Regions from separate parts of the Nocardioides luteus genome, predicted to be linked through region 1. Evidence: riboswitches for the same ligand, from Rfam matches in the RefSeq annotation. Region 1 holds a riboswitch; each other region holds the start of a gene.
What was found. A riboswitch is a leader RNA that binds a small molecule or an ion and turns the genes downstream of it on or off. The one in region 1 is predicted to bind cobalamin.
Positions count from the first base shown of each region.

Region 2: another riboswitch for cobalamin. It lies ahead of HD557_RS18295 (prenyltransferase/squalene oxidase repeat-containing protein); the one in region 1 lies ahead of HD557_RS28095 (nitrite reductase).
Region 3: another riboswitch for cobalamin. It lies ahead of HD557_RS07125 (ABC transporter substrate-binding protein); the one in region 1 lies ahead of HD557_RS28095 (nitrite reductase).

Region 1 covers NZ_JADOVJ010000001.1:1,293,403-1,298,069, reverse strand. The annotation lists gene cobJ (precorrin-3B C(17)-methyltransferase) at 1-1,114, opposite strand, end outside; gene HD557_RS06200 (precorrin-8X methylmutase) at 1,111-1,719, opposite strand; partial or broken gene HD557_RS28095 (nitrite reductase) at 2,407-2,598, opposite strand; cobalamin riboswitch at 2,654-2,857, opposite strand; gene HD557_RS06190 (ABC transporter substrate-binding protein) at 2,962-4,128, shown strand; gene HD557_RS06185 (tripartite tricarboxylate transporter permease) at 4,145-4,667, opposite strand, start outside.
Region 2 covers NZ_JADOVJ010000001.1:3,822,754-3,827,420, reverse strand. The annotation lists gene gatB (Asp-tRNA(Asn)/Glu-tRNA(Gln) amidotransferase subunit GatB) at 1-1,453, shown strand, start outside; gene HD557_RS18305 (NYN domain-containing protein) at 1,594-2,352, shown strand; gene HD557_RS18300 (glycoside hydrolase family 19 protein) at 2,407-3,072, opposite strand; cobalamin riboswitch at 3,153-3,274, shown strand; gene HD557_RS18295 (prenyltransferase/squalene oxidase repeat-containing protein) at 3,341-4,414, shown strand; gene HD557_RS18290 (hypothetical protein) at 4,408-4,667, shown strand, end outside.
Region 3 covers NZ_JADOVJ010000001.1:1,476,601-1,481,267, reverse strand. The annotation lists gene HD557_RS07140 (ABC transporter permease) at 1-357, opposite strand, end outside; gene HD557_RS07135 (sugar ABC transporter ATP-binding protein) at 354-1,880, opposite strand; gene HD557_RS07130 (NAD(P)H-dependent oxidoreductase) at 2,059-2,757, shown strand; cobalamin riboswitch at 2,768-2,954, shown strand; gene HD557_RS07125 (ABC transporter substrate-binding protein) at 3,009-4,064, shown strand; gene HD557_RS07120 (FecCD family ABC transporter permease) at 4,064-4,667, shown strand, end outside.

The sequences.
Region 1 (4,667 bases):
CGTCGCCGCCGGAGACCACGGCGACCCGCTCCCCTGCGAGCGCCAGGTCCAGGGCGTGCCGGGCTCGGTCGACCTCGACGGTGTTGCCCGACGCGTGCCGCCGCAGCCCCTCACGCTGCGGCACCCGGTTGACGTACGGCGCATAGCCGACGACGTGGCCGACCTCGGCGAGCGCCGTGCTCACCTCGGGCGTCAGCCACCCATCGGGCCCCGGCCCCAGCCCGACGACCAGCACCTCCCCGTCGCTGGTCGAGCCGCCGGAGCCGCTAGGCGGAGGCGTGTCGAGACCAACACAGTCCCCTGACGCGCTCGAGTCGACCGTGTTGGTCTCGACACGGAGTCGTTCGTCCCTCACGACTCCGGCTCGACCAGCGGAGGGCTGAGAGTCGCCGGGGACGACGATGAGCGAGAAGTACGGCACGGACGACGGGTCCACATCGGCAACCGGCAGCCAGCGCTCCTCCGGCTGCGAGGCACGCTCGACGTACCAGGCACCTTCGAGCCGCCCGGCCGCGGCAAGCGCGGAGCGGACCGCCGGGAAGGTCCGGCCGAGCTTCATGATGATCGCGGCCTCGGTGTCGGCGAGACGCCGGGCGAGCTCGGGCTCGGGCAGGGTCCCGGGCAGCACGGTGAGGACGTCGGTCTGGCGCACCAGCGGTGTCGAGACGGCGGCGGTGGCGGCCGCGAAGGCCGGGACGCCCGGAACCACAGAAGTCTCGTAGACCTCCTTGAACCGGTCGTGGAGATACATCGAGGAGCCGTAGAAGAGCGGGTCGCCCTCGGCGAGCAGGACCACGTCGCGGCCGGCGTCGAGGTGGGCGGAGAGCCGGACCGCGCAGGACTCGTAGAACTCGGCCATCGCCCCGACGTAGCCACCCGGGTGCGAGGTGGTTCCGGTGGTGACCGGGTAGCGCAGCTCCTCCTCCACCGCACCGGCCGGGATCAGCGAGGAGGCGATCCGGCGGGCGTGGGACTGCTTGCGCACCCCGGCGTGGTAGGCGATCACCGGTGCCGCGCCGATCAGCCGGGCGGCCTTGAGGGTGATCAGCTCGGGGTCGCCCGGGCCGATGCCGACGACGGTGAACCGTCCCAGAGCCTGCTGAGTGCTGCTCATTCCTGCTCCTGGGCGAGTGCGTTGAGTGCGGACGAGGTCATCGCGGAGCCGCCACGGCGGCCACGGACGGTGACGTAGGGGATGTCGATCCCGTGGTCGTCGGCGAAGGAGGCGAGCGCCTCCTTGGACTCGGCGGCACCGATGAAGCCGACCGGGCAGCCGACGATCGCGGCCGGCCGCGGACCGCCGTCGAGGATCATCTCGAGCAGGTGGAAGAGCGCCGTCGGAGCGTTGCCGATGGCGACCACGGCGCCCTCGAGGTAGGGCTCCCACAGCGACAGCGCGGCCGCGGTGCGGGTCGTGCCCCAGGCACGGGCCAGCGCCGGGACGCGGTCGTCGCCGAGCATGCAGAGCACCTCGTTGTCGCGCGGCAGCCGGCTGCGGGTGACTCCGGTGGCGACCATCGTCGCGTCGCACAGGATCGGTGCCCCGGCCTCGAGGGCACCACGCGCGGCCTTCACCAGACCGGGGTGGATGACCAGGTCGGAGGCGAGGTCGACCTGTCCGCTGCCGTGGATCATCCGCACCGCGAGCCGCTCGGCGTCGGCGGGCACCGCGGAGAGGTCGGCCTCGCGGCGGATGGTCGCGAAGGAGTCGACGTAGATCGCCGGCCCCTGGTCGATGTAGTCGTAGCGCCGGGTCGGGCGCACCTGCGGCGCCGGCACGAGTACGCCGCGCCACGGCGTCACCACGACCGCCGGCGCCCGCTCCACCAGCGCCTCGACGGCGGCCCGGTCCAGGGCTCCGTCGGTGGCGGCGACATGCTCGCCGCCGGGCACCTCGCCGAACCCGAGCTCAGCGGCTGGCGCCGGCACCCGGTCGTCGGCCTCGACCGGCTCGACGAGCGGGCCGCCCAGTTCGGAGACGTGCCAGGCAGCCGACGGCCCCTCGCCGCGTACGTCCAGGAAGCGCGAGGCGAGCGCGACCAGCCGGGACGCGGCCTCGGCGAGCGGCACGACCGGCCCCCACGAGTCGCCGACCCGCAGCTGACCCTCAGCGTCCGAGAGCGCCACCAGACCGAGGTCGCACTCCCGCGCGACCAGGTCGCCGCGACCGTCGTCGAGCACGAAGAGGAACCGCCCGGGCAGCGCCGCCAGCCGGGGCGAGGCGCACAGCAGCCGGTCCAGCGAGGCGGCCACGCCACGCAGGTCGGCCCGGCCGCCGGCGAGCCCGGTCTGCGGGGAGACCATCACGTTGCGTACGAGCTCGTGGGTCTGCGCCGGCACCAGACCGGTCGCCTTCAGCGCGGTGAGCACCTCGCTGGGCAGCGCACCGTCGACGGCGGGCAGGCCGCGTACCTGCAGGTTGGCACGGCCGGTCAGGTAGACACGGCCGTCGCCGTAGGTCTCGGCGACGGAGACCAAGGAGAGCAGCGAGGCCGACGAGACGGAGCCGCCGATCAGGCGCAGCCGCACCAGCAGGCCGTCGTCGGCCGGCCACGGACGGCCGACTCCTGGGCACCGGTCGGATCGGACTCGGGACATCGCCACACCTGCTCTGGTCAGGTGCCCTTCCGCGGGGCACGTGGTGACCTGGCGGCGGGCGCCGCCAGAGCCAGCAGGTCTTCGGACTCGGAATCGATCGGTGCGGGACGCCTTCCCGGAGCCAGGCTCCAGTGGCTGCCCCTCCCGGAGGAGGTGCGTGTACCGCCCGTCATCCTCACCGCTGCGCGTCAGTCCCGGACTCTCACCGGGTTCCCTGACCCCATCAGGCATGGAGTACGACTGGCAGGGCGAGACTACCCACTTGCGGACACGGCGCCGAATTGCTCGCCCTGCGGCGGTGGTCTGTGCCAGTGTTCGGCTACTCGGAACCTTCCACTCGTCTTCGCACAGATGGAGTCCCCCGTGACCGGATCGGCTCGTCGGAAGCTGTTCGTTCTCGCGCCCGTCTCCGCGCTCGCGCTCGGTCTCACCGCATGCGCCACGACGTCGGAGTCGAAGGTCGCGATCGGTCTCGTGGTCCCCATCTCCGGCGCCCACAAGTCGATCGGCACCGACATGTCCCGCGGCTTCCACCTCTACCTCGACCAGCACGGCGGCAAGCTCGGTGGCCGGCTGGTCGACGTCATCGAGGCCGACGAGGGCGAGCGGGTGAAGACCGGGGTCGCCGCGGTGACCAGGCTGATCGAGGACGAGGAGGTCCAGGCGGTCGTCGGGCTGGTGGGCTCGGAGACGGCGCTCGCGGCCAAGGACGTCGCGGAGGGCGGCGAGACACCGCTGATCGTCACCGGCGCCGGGGCCGACCAGTTCGCCGACGGCTCCGACTACCTGTGGCGTACGTCCGTGACCAACGCAGACCTGGGCGGCGCGCTCGGGGAGGCGGTCGCTCAGGAGACCGAGCGGGGCGCGGCGTACGTCATCGCCTCCGACGACGCCGCCGGCCACGAGTCCTCCGACGGCTTCATGATCGCCTTGGAGGCCGAGGGCGGCGGCATCGCGGGACAGGGCTACACGCCGGCCGACGCGACCGAGGACTGGTCGGGCCTCTTCGCCAAGGTGAAGAAGTCGGGCGCGGACGCGATCTATGCCGCCTACGCCGGGAAGGAGGCCGAGGCGTTCGTGAAGCAGTACCGCGACTCCGGCCTGGCCCGGAGCACCCCGCTCTACGGTCCCGGCTTCCTCACCGAGGGCGACGTGCTGTCCACCCTGGGCGGCGACGCGACCGGGGTGCGGACGGTGCTGCACTACAGCGACGCGATGGACTCGCTGACGAACGCCGCCTTCGTGAAGGACTACCGCGAGAAGTACGACGCCACCCCGACGGCCTACTCGGTGCAGGCCTACGACGCCGCGGCCGCGCTCGACAAGGCGCTCGAGCTCTCCGACGACGTCAACCGCAACGAGATCGCGGACTCCCTGGGGTCCGTCGGCACGATCGTCAGTCCCCGCGGGAACTGGACCTTCGACCCCAACCACAACCCCGACCAGCCCTACTTCCTGCGTGTGGTCAAGGGCACCGCCGACGGCCCCCGCAACGTCGTGCTGCAGAAGATCGCCCCAGCCGGAAGCTGAGGCGATCTGCTGCACCTCAGCGATCGGCCTCGATCAGCTCGTGCTCCAGGTCCTCCTCCTTGCGGCGGAGCACGATCGACCCGGCGAGCGCGAGCAGCAGGGCGACGTAGACGACGATCGCGAACGGCGACTGCACCAGCGTCAGCCAGTCCCCCTGGGCGATCTGCAGCGCCGAGCGCAGCTGCCGCTCGAAGATCGGCCCGAGGATCAGCCCGACCACCATCGGCGCCACCGGGTAGCCGTAGCGGCGCATGAAGAAGCCGAGGATGCCGAGCACGAGGAGCACCATGACGTCCTGCGGGCTGAAGTGCACCGCGAAGGCGCCCAGGGCCGCGAACAGCAGGATGCCGGCGTAGAGATAGTGCCGCGGGATCTGGAGCACCTTCACCCACAGCCCGACCAGCGGGAGGTTGAGCACCAGCAGCAGCACGTTGCCGATGTAGAGGCTCGCCACCAGCGGCCAGACCAGGTCGCCGTGGTCCTTGAACAGCAGCGGCCCGGGCTGGATGTTGTAGTGCTGCAGCGCCACCAGGATCACC
Region 2 (4,667 bases), 2.5 Mb from region 1:
CTACGACCCGGCCTTCGGGCTCGAGGTGCACGTCGAGCTCAACACCAACACCAAGATGTTCTGCGGCTGCCCGGCGACGTTCGGCGGCGAGCCCAACTCCCAGGTCTGCCCGACCTGCCTCGGCCTGCCCGGCTCGATGCCGGTCGTGAACGCCAAGGCCGTGGAGTCGGCGATCCGGATCGGGCTCGCGCTCAACGGGTCGATCGCGGAGTGGTGCCGGTTCGCCCGGAAGAACTACTTCTACCCGGACATGCCGAAGAACTTCCAGACCTCGCAGTACGACGAGCCGATCGTCTACGACGGCTACCTCGACGTCGAGGTCGAGGGTGAGACCTTCCGGATCGAGATCGAGCGCGCCCACATGGAGGAGGACACCGGCAAGACCACCCACATCGGTGGCGCCACCGGCCGCATCCACGGCGCCGACTACTCGCTGGTCGACTACAACCGCGCCGGCATCCCGCTGATCGAGATCGTCACCCGCCCGATCCTCGGCACCGGCGCCAAGGCGCCGCTCGTGGCCAAGGCCTACGTCGCCGCGCTGCGCGAGATCCTGCTCGGTCTGGGGGTCTCCGACGTACGCATGGACCAGGGCTCGATGCGCTGCGACGTCAACCTGTCGCTGTCCCCGAAGGGCTCCGACAAGCTCGGCACCCGCACCGAGACGAAGAACGTGAACTCGCTGCGCTCGGTCGAGCGGGCCGTACGTTTCGAGATGTCGCGCCACGCCGGGATCCTCGACGCGGGGGAGGCGATCTTCCAGGAGACCCGCCACTTCCACGAGGACACCGGGACCACCTCGGCCGGGCGGCCGAAGTCGGACGCCGACGACTACCGCTACTTCCCCGAGCCGGATCTCGTCCCGGTCGCGCCGAGCCGTGAGTGGGTCGAGGAGCTGCGCGGCACGCTGCCCGAGCCGCCCGCCGAGAAGCGCGCGCGGCTGCAGGCCGAGTGGGGCTACTCCGACCTGGAGATGCGTGATGTCTGGGCCGCCGGTGCGCTGACGCTGATCGAGTCGACCGTCGCCGAGGGGGCTTCCGCCCAGGCCGCGCGCAAGTGGTGGATGGCCGAGCTCTCCCGGGCCGCCAACGACCGCGGCGTCGAGCTGGCCGAGGTCGGGGTCACCCCCGCCCAGGTCGCCGAGGTGCAGAAGCTGGTCGACGGCGGCTCGCTGACCGACAAGCTCGCCCGCCAGGTCTTCGAGGGCCTGCTGGCCGGTGAAGGCACCGTCGCCGAGATCGTCGACGCCCGCGGCCTCGCGGTCGTCTCCGACGACGGTGCGCTCGGCGCAGCCGTCGACGAGGCGATCGACGCCCAGCCCGCTGTCGCCGAGAAGATCCGAGGCGGCAACCAGGCCGCGGCCGGTGCCCTCATCGGCGCGGTCATGAAGGCGACCGGCGGCAAGGCCGACGCCAAGCGCGTGCGCGAGCTGATCCTGGAGAAGCTGGCCTGATGTAGCGACTGTGTTGGTCTCGACACGCTCGGCCGCAGCCGGCCTCCCGGCTCGACCAGCGTGCGCTGGTCGAGCCGCCGGAGCCGCTAGGCGAAGGCGTGTCGAGACCAACACATTCCTCTTCCTGCCACACTGATCCGGTGACCGAGCCCTTCCGCATCGCCCTGCTCATCGACGCCGACAACGCCCCTGCGGCCAAGATCGACGCGATCCTCAACGACCTGGCCGAGTACGGCGAGGTGACGATCCGCCGGGCCTACGGGAACTGGACCAAGCCCGAGCTGAAGGGGTGGATCGAGGAGCTGCACGACGCCGCGATCCGGCCGATGCAGCAGTTCGACCTGACCGCCCACAAGAACGCCTCCGACATGGCGCTCGCCATCGATGCCGTCGAGCTGCTGCACGCGGCGATCCCGGACGCGTTCGCGCTGGTCTCCTCCGACTCCGACTTCACCCCGCTGGTGCACTATCTGCGGGAGAAGGGTCGCGCGGTCTACGGCTACGGCCGGGAGAAGACGCCGGCGCCGTTCAAGAGCGCCTGCACCCGGTTCACCGTGGTGGAGAAGCTCGGTGGTTCCGAGGAGGAGACCGACACCGACGCCGAGGCCGGCGCCACCCCCGCCCGCAAGCCGTCCTCCTCGGCGACCACGGGGCAGGTGCTGAAGCGCAACGCCCGGTTGATCCAGCTGCTGCGCAACTCCATCGCCGCGGCCGCCGACGACGACGGCTGGGCCCTGGTCGGTACGGTCGTCTCCCGCATCCGCAACCAGTCCTCCGAGGACCCCCGCAACTACGGCTACGCCACCTGGACCAAGCTCATCAAGGCGATCGACCTCTTCGAGCTCAAGGACGAGGGCACCTCGGCGATCGCGGTCAGCGACAAGCGCATCAAGAAGTGAGCGAGCGTCAGCGAGCGAACCACGAGATCAACGCGGCGGCGTGACGTACGTCTGCTAGGAGGCGTCCGCGGCGCGGTCCTGGTCGTCTGCCTTCTTCGGCTTCGGGCGAGTGCAGTCGATCCCCTTGGGCACCGACCCGTTGAGGTGCTTCAGCGCGGCCTTGAAGTCGCGGCAGCGCTCGGCGTCCTCCTCCTTGTTGCGGGGATAGCCGATCGCCGCGTTGACCTTGCCCATCTCGAGGTCGTCGGCGAGCGGGTTGATCTCGCGGGCGACGGTCCAGTACCAGCGCGAGATCGGCGCGCTGTGGTCCAGCGACCGGGCCAGCTCGGGGCGGCGGCGCAGGTCGATCCCGAAGTAGGCGCCGGCGTCGGTGTAGTTGGCCTCGCCGGTCAGCTGGATGTAGCCGCGGCCGGCGTACTTCCGCTTGTCGCGGGGGCCCTTGGCGTCGTGGTGGAAGGAGCTCTCGTTGGCGAGCGTGGCCAGGTAGGCCGCCTGCCGGTAGGGGGTCGTGATCCGGGCGTCGTCCATGGCGCGGTTGAGCGTCGGCAGCCCGGTCTCGACGGTCTTCTTGTTCCCGACCTTGTCGCCGAACATGGCGACCAGGTCGTCGTACGTGACCGAGGTCCGATCCGGTGCCGCGAGTGCCGTCGTGGTCGGGCAGAGAGCGAGAAGGGTGGCCGAGATCGAGGTTGCGACAAGGCCGAGAATCCTGTGGCGCATGGGGACAGAGTGACTGCTCGACGGCGATCCCGCAAGCAGGGCGTGCGCGGCATAGGATTGCCCCGCATCAAAGCAGAGCCTCAATCAACACACGCCGTGGTGGGGGAAGCCGGTCGAATCCCGGCGCTGACCCGCAACCGTAGGCTCAGGACATCGAGGGTCCTGAGCGAGCCGGAGCACCTGCCGACGGACGCGTACTGACCTGACGCTGTCGTGGAAAGCAGCGGGTCGGCCCTGGGCCTTCCCGACGAACAGCGCGGAAGGAACCATGAAGAAGACCGTCCTCGGTGGCATCGCCGCCGCCCTCGCCCTCACCTCGCTCGCCGGCTGCGGCGAGAAGGCCGTCGAGGAGGGGGAGAAGCCCGCCTACGACGCGAAGGTGTCCACCTCGGTGGCCGACTGGCTCGTCGCCCAGGCCCCGAAGGGTGTGGCCCACAACGCGCAGTACGGCACCGACGACTTCGGCCTCAGCGCCGACATCGGGATCGCGCTGGCCGAGGTCGGCGGCTACGACGAGGAGATCGCCACGATCGTCGCGGCCGTGATGAAGAACAAGAAGGCCTACACCTCGCCGGGGTTCGGCACGGTCACCTCGGCCGGGGCCACGGCCAAGGCGCTCGTCCTCCAGCAGAACGTCGACGCCTCCGACCCCGGTCTGCTGAAGCAGCTCGAGGGCACCGTCGCCGAGAACGGCCGCATCGCCGACGAGCTCGACCCCAAGAACAAGGAGGCGACCGACTACTCCAACACCATCGGCCAGTCGTACGCCGTGTGGGCGCTGAGCAACGCGGAGAGCAAGGAGGCCACGGCCGCCGCGGAGTTCCTGGCCGGGCAGCAGTGCGAGGAGGGCTGGTTCCGGGTCACGTTCACGGCCGACCCCGCGGCCGCCGACCAGACCTGCGACGGCGACCCGAAGGCCGCGCCGGACGCCGACGCCACCGCCTTCGCGCTGATCGCGCTGTCCTCGGTCGCCTCTCCCGAGGCCGAGAAGGCGGTCAAGGCAGGCGTCGAGTGGCTGAAGGAGACCCAGGCCGAGGACGGGTCCTTCAAGGCCGCCACCGGCAACATCGCCAACTCCAACACCACCGGCCTGGCCGGGTGGGCGTTCGGGCGCGCCGGGGAGACCGACGCTGCCGAGAAGGCGGCCTCCTGGGTCGCCGAGCACGTCGTGACCTGCGGCGACGACGTCGGCGCGGTGGCCTACGACGACGCCGCCCTGACCGAGGGCAACACCAAGGGGCTGACCAAGGAGTCCGAGGGGATGTACCGCCTCGCGGCCGCCCAGGCGCTGCCGTCGCTGGTCTACCTGCCCAAGGACGCGACCGCGAAGAGCTCGTGCTGATCCTGCGGTCCGCTCGCGTGGCCCTGGCGATCCTCGCCGGAGCCACCGCACTCGTCGTCACCCCCGCCTCCGCGTCGGCCGCCGTCTCGCGGTCCGACGAGGCGTGTGACGGCGTCACCGTCGTCGTCGAGCCCAACGCGCTGGGCGGCGACCCCGCGGTCACCTGCGTCCGGCCCGAGGAGGGCGACACCGGCGCCGATCTCTTCGAGAAGGCAGGACATCCGCTCACCTACGTGACCGCGATGCCCAGCGT
Region 3 (4,667 bases), 180 kb from region 1:
GACGGCGATCAGCACGACGACGATCACCGGGAGCCCGGTGTCGAGGAAGAGCCGACCGGCGAGGTACGCCGTGAGCCCGAGGGTCGAGCCGACGCTGAGATCGACGTTGCGGGTCACGATCACCATCGCCTGGCCGATCGCCAGGCAGACCAGGATCGCCGGGGTCAGGGTGAGGTCGCGCCAGCCGTCGGTGCTGAACAGGAAGTTGGGGTTCACCGCCGTGGTCACCACGAGCAGGGCGACGAAGGCCACAGCGATGCCGGTCTCGCGCTGCTTCAGAAGCCAGGTCAGCCGGCCGGCTGCTCGGTGGCGTGGCTGCGGCGCGGCCGGGGCGGGCGCGTCGAGCGTGGTGGTCATGATGCCTCGCTGACGTTCAGAGTGGTGGAGTGGTGGGCCGTCGCCGCGCGCATGACGGCCTCGGGGGTCGCCTCCGCGCGGCTCAGCTCGGCCGTCTGGTGGCCCTCGCTGAGGACGATGACGCGGTCGGCCATCCCGAGCACCTCGGGGAGCTCGGAGGAGATCATCAGGATCCCGAGGCCCTCCTGCGCGAGCGTCGACAGCAGCCGGTGGACCTCGGACTTGGTGCCGACGTCGATGCCCCGGGTGGGCTCGTCGATGATCAGCACCTTCGGCCGGGTGGAGAGCCACTTGGCCAGGACGACCTTCTGCTGGTTGCCGCCCGAGAGGGTGCCGGCGAGGGTGTCGAGGGTCGCGGCCTTGACCTCGAGCCGGGCGGCCCAGTCGGCGGCCGAGCGGTTCTCGATGCCGGTGCTGATCAGCCCGGTGCGAGCGAGCCGGCCGCTCGTCGGCAGGGTGATGTTGCGCGAGATCGGCGCGTCCAGCACGAGGCCGTGCTGGCGGCGGTCCTCGGGCACGAACGCCAGCCCCATCTCGATGGCGCGTCGCGGGTCGCCCGGCGGCACCGGCCGCCCGTCGAGGATGACCTCGCCGCTCTCGTAGGGGTCGACGCCGAAGATCGCCTGGGCGACCTCGCTGCGTCCGGCGCCGACGAGGCCGGCCAGACCGACGATCTCGCCCTCGCGGACGGTGAGGCTGATGTCCTGGAACAGTCCGGTGCGGGTGAGGCCCCTGACCTCGAGCAGTGGCTTGCCGACGGTGGCCTCGAGCTTCGGGTAGAGGTCGGAGACCTCGCGCCCGACCAGCCGCTGGACGATCTGGTCCTCGGTGACCGCGGCGATCGGGTCGGTGGAGATGTAGGCGCCGTCGCGCATCACCGTGATGGTGTCGCACAGCGCGAACACCTCGTCGAAGCGGTGCGAGATGAACACGACGGCGCAGCCCTGGTCGCGCAGCGTGCGCGCCACGGTCATCAGCCGCTCGACCTCGTTGCCCGACAGGGCCGCGGTCGGCTCGTCCATGATCAGGACCTTGGCGTCGAGGGAGAGCGCCTTGGCGATCTCGATCAGCTGCTGGTCGGCGATCGAGAGGCCCTCGGTCGGGCGGTCGGGCTCGATCGGCACGCCGAGCCGGGCGAAGAGCTCGACGACCTCGGTGCGCATCGCGGCACGGTCGATCCTGCCCCAGCGGTTGGTCGGCTGGCGCCCCATGAAGATGTTCTCGGTGACCGAGAGGTCGGGGAAGAGGGTCGGCTCCTGGTAGATGACCGCGACGCCGGCCTGCTTGGCCTCGGCGGTGTTGCGGAAGTCGACCTGCTCCCCGGCGAGCAGGTAGTCGCCCGCGTCGCGACGGTAGAGCCCGGCGACGATCTTGACCAGCGTCGACTTCCCGGCTCCGTTCTCCCCCACGAGCGCGTGGATGGATCCGGCCTCGACCCGGAGGCTTCCAGACCGGAGGGCGCGTACGGGGCCGAACGACTTGGCCACGTCCCGCAGCTCCAGTGCGGCGGGTGTGTCCGGCATGGGCAGCTCCTCGAATTGAAAGGTTTCAAGCCTGGTTTACGCTAGTGATGGCAATCACATACGTCAACACTCTTCGGCCGCTAATTTGAGCGAGGTTCGGACTTTGTCGTCAGACCGGCACGACGCCCACCCACATCCAGGCGGGAATCCTGCCGCGTCAGACCGCGTTCAGAGACCCATGCACGCACTCTGGGTATGGGCACATCCGCACGCGTCGTCGCTCAACGGACGGCTGCAGGAGGCGGGCCGGAACGCTCTCGTCGCGGCCGGCTGGACCGTCGACGAGATCGACCTCTATCGAGAAGGTTTCAATCCACTTCTGGTGGAGCGGGGCGAGGCCGACGTACGCCGCCACCAGGACCGCCTGCGGGAGGCCGATCTGCTGGTCGTGCAGTTCCCGCTGTGGTGGTATTCGGTGCCGGCCATCCTCAAGGGCTGGATCGACCGGGTCTTCGAGTCGGGGTTTGCCTTCGACGTACCGGATCCGGAGACCGGCAAGCCGCTCAAGTACGGCAAGGGCGGCCTGGCCGGCAAGCGCGCGCTGACCATCGTCACCGCCGGCGACCGGGCCGCGACCCTGGGCCCGCGCGGGATCAGCGGCCACATCGAGGACGTCCTGTGGCCGCTCCTGCACGGCACGTTCTGGTACACGGGGATGGACCCGCTGCGCCCGCACCTGATCACCGACGCCGACACCGTCGACACCGAGGCGATGGCGCGGATCGAGGCCGATCTGAGCGTACGTCTCGAGGGCGTGATGACCGAGCCGCGGATCGCCTACCGGCCGATGGTCGAGGAGCAGTACGACCACACGATCAAGCTCCACGACTCGGTCGCGCCCGGAGAGGACGGGCTCCGCGCCCACCGTGAGGGCTGACGGGCCCGCCTGCTACGGTCTTCGGGCCAGCCGCTCGGGACGTAGTCCCGGCACGGGAACCCGGTGAGAGCCCGGGACTGACGCGCAGCGGTGTGGGTGACGGACGGGACACTGTGCCACTGGGCCCTCGGGCCTGGGAAGGCGTCTCGCGCCGGTCGATCCCGAGTCCGAAGACCTGCTGGCCCTGCAGCAGACCGCTGCCGGTCAGCACGGGCGACGCGTACCAGCCCGCGACCCGCTCGAGGACCGACGTGCACCTGTCCCGCACCATCCGACCGACCCTGGCCCGAACGATCGCCGCGAGTACCGTGCTGGTGCTCGGTGCCGCCCTGACCGGCTGCGGAGCCGACCAGCCCGCCGACGCGCAGAAGGCGGCCGCCGGGACCGTCGGCTTCCCGCTCACGATGACCAACTGCGGGCGCGAGATCACGCTCGAGGCACCACCCGAGCGGGTCGTCTCGCTCAACCAGGGCTCCACCGAGATCCTGCTCTCGCTCGGCCTCGCCGACCGGATGGCCGGCACCGCGGTCTGGACCGACCCGGTGCTCGACTCGCTCGCCGAGGACAACGAGCGTGTGCCGCGGCTCGCCGACAACTGGCCCTCCTACGAGCGTGTGCTGGAGGCCGAGCCCGACTTCGTCACCGCCTCCTTCATCAGCACCCTGGGAGAGGGCGGGGTGACCACCCCGGAGGACCTGGAGAGGCTGGGTGTCGGCTCCTACCTCTCCCCCGCCGAGTGCATCAAGGACAACGAGGGCGACGACGACGGCACCCGTCTCGACCCCCTCGAGATCGAGACGATCTACCAGGAGATCACCGAGCTGGCGCGGATCTTCGGCGTCCCCGAGCGCGGCGAGCAGCTGGTCGCCGACCTGTCCCGGCGCCTCGAGGCCGCCGAGAGCAAGGCGCCGGCGGGTGAGGTGAGCGCGATGTACTGGTTCGCCAACTCCGAGTCGCCCTACCTGGCCGGTTGCTGCGGCGGCCCAGGCATCATCGGCCGCGCTCTCGGCATCGAGAACGTCTTCGACGACACCACCGACGAGTGGCCGCAGATCAACTGGGAGACCGTCGCCGAGCGCAACCCTGACGTCATCGTCGTGGGCGATCTGACCCGCAAGAGCCAGACCGCCGAGACCGCCCGCGCCAAGATCGACTATCTGAAGAACAACCCGGTCACCGCGCAGATGGACGCGGTGAAGAACGACCGTTTCGTGACGCTGTCCGGCGCCGAGCTCAACCCCTCGATCCGCACCGTTTACGCGGTCGAGAACGTCGCCGACCAGCTGGCCGCTCTCGGCCTCCGCTGATGGCGGTCCGCGCCCTCCCTCGCGCCGGTGTCCTGCTGGCCCTGGCTCCCCTGGTGGTGGTCGCCTCGGTCGCGGGCGCCATCACCGTGGGACCCTCCGACCTCAGCATCGCCGACGTCTACGGTGTCCTCGCCGACCGGGCCGGCCTCGGCTCCTCCGAACTGACTCTCCTCCAGCAGAGCATCGTGTGGGACCTGCGGCTGCCGCGTACGTTGCTCGCGGGGATCTGCGGGGCGGGCCTGGCCATCTGCGGGGTCATCCTGCAGTCGCTGCTGCGCAACCCGCTCGCCGATCCGTTCGTGCTCGGCATCTCCTCGGGCGCTTCCACCGGAGCGGTCTCGATCGTCGTCCTCGGCATCGGGTCGGGCGCGGTCGGGCTCTCCACCGGGGCCTTCGTGGGCGCGCTGGCCTCGTTCGCACTCGTGCTGCTGCTCGCCTCGCTCGCCGGGGGCACCACCGACCGGCTCATCCTGGCCGGCATCGCCGCTACCCAGCTCTTCTCGGCCCTCACCTCGTTCATCGTGTTCACCGCGGCCGACGCCGAGCAGACGCGCGGGGTGCTGTTCTGGCTGCTCGGGTCGCTCTCCTCGGCGAGCTGGACCG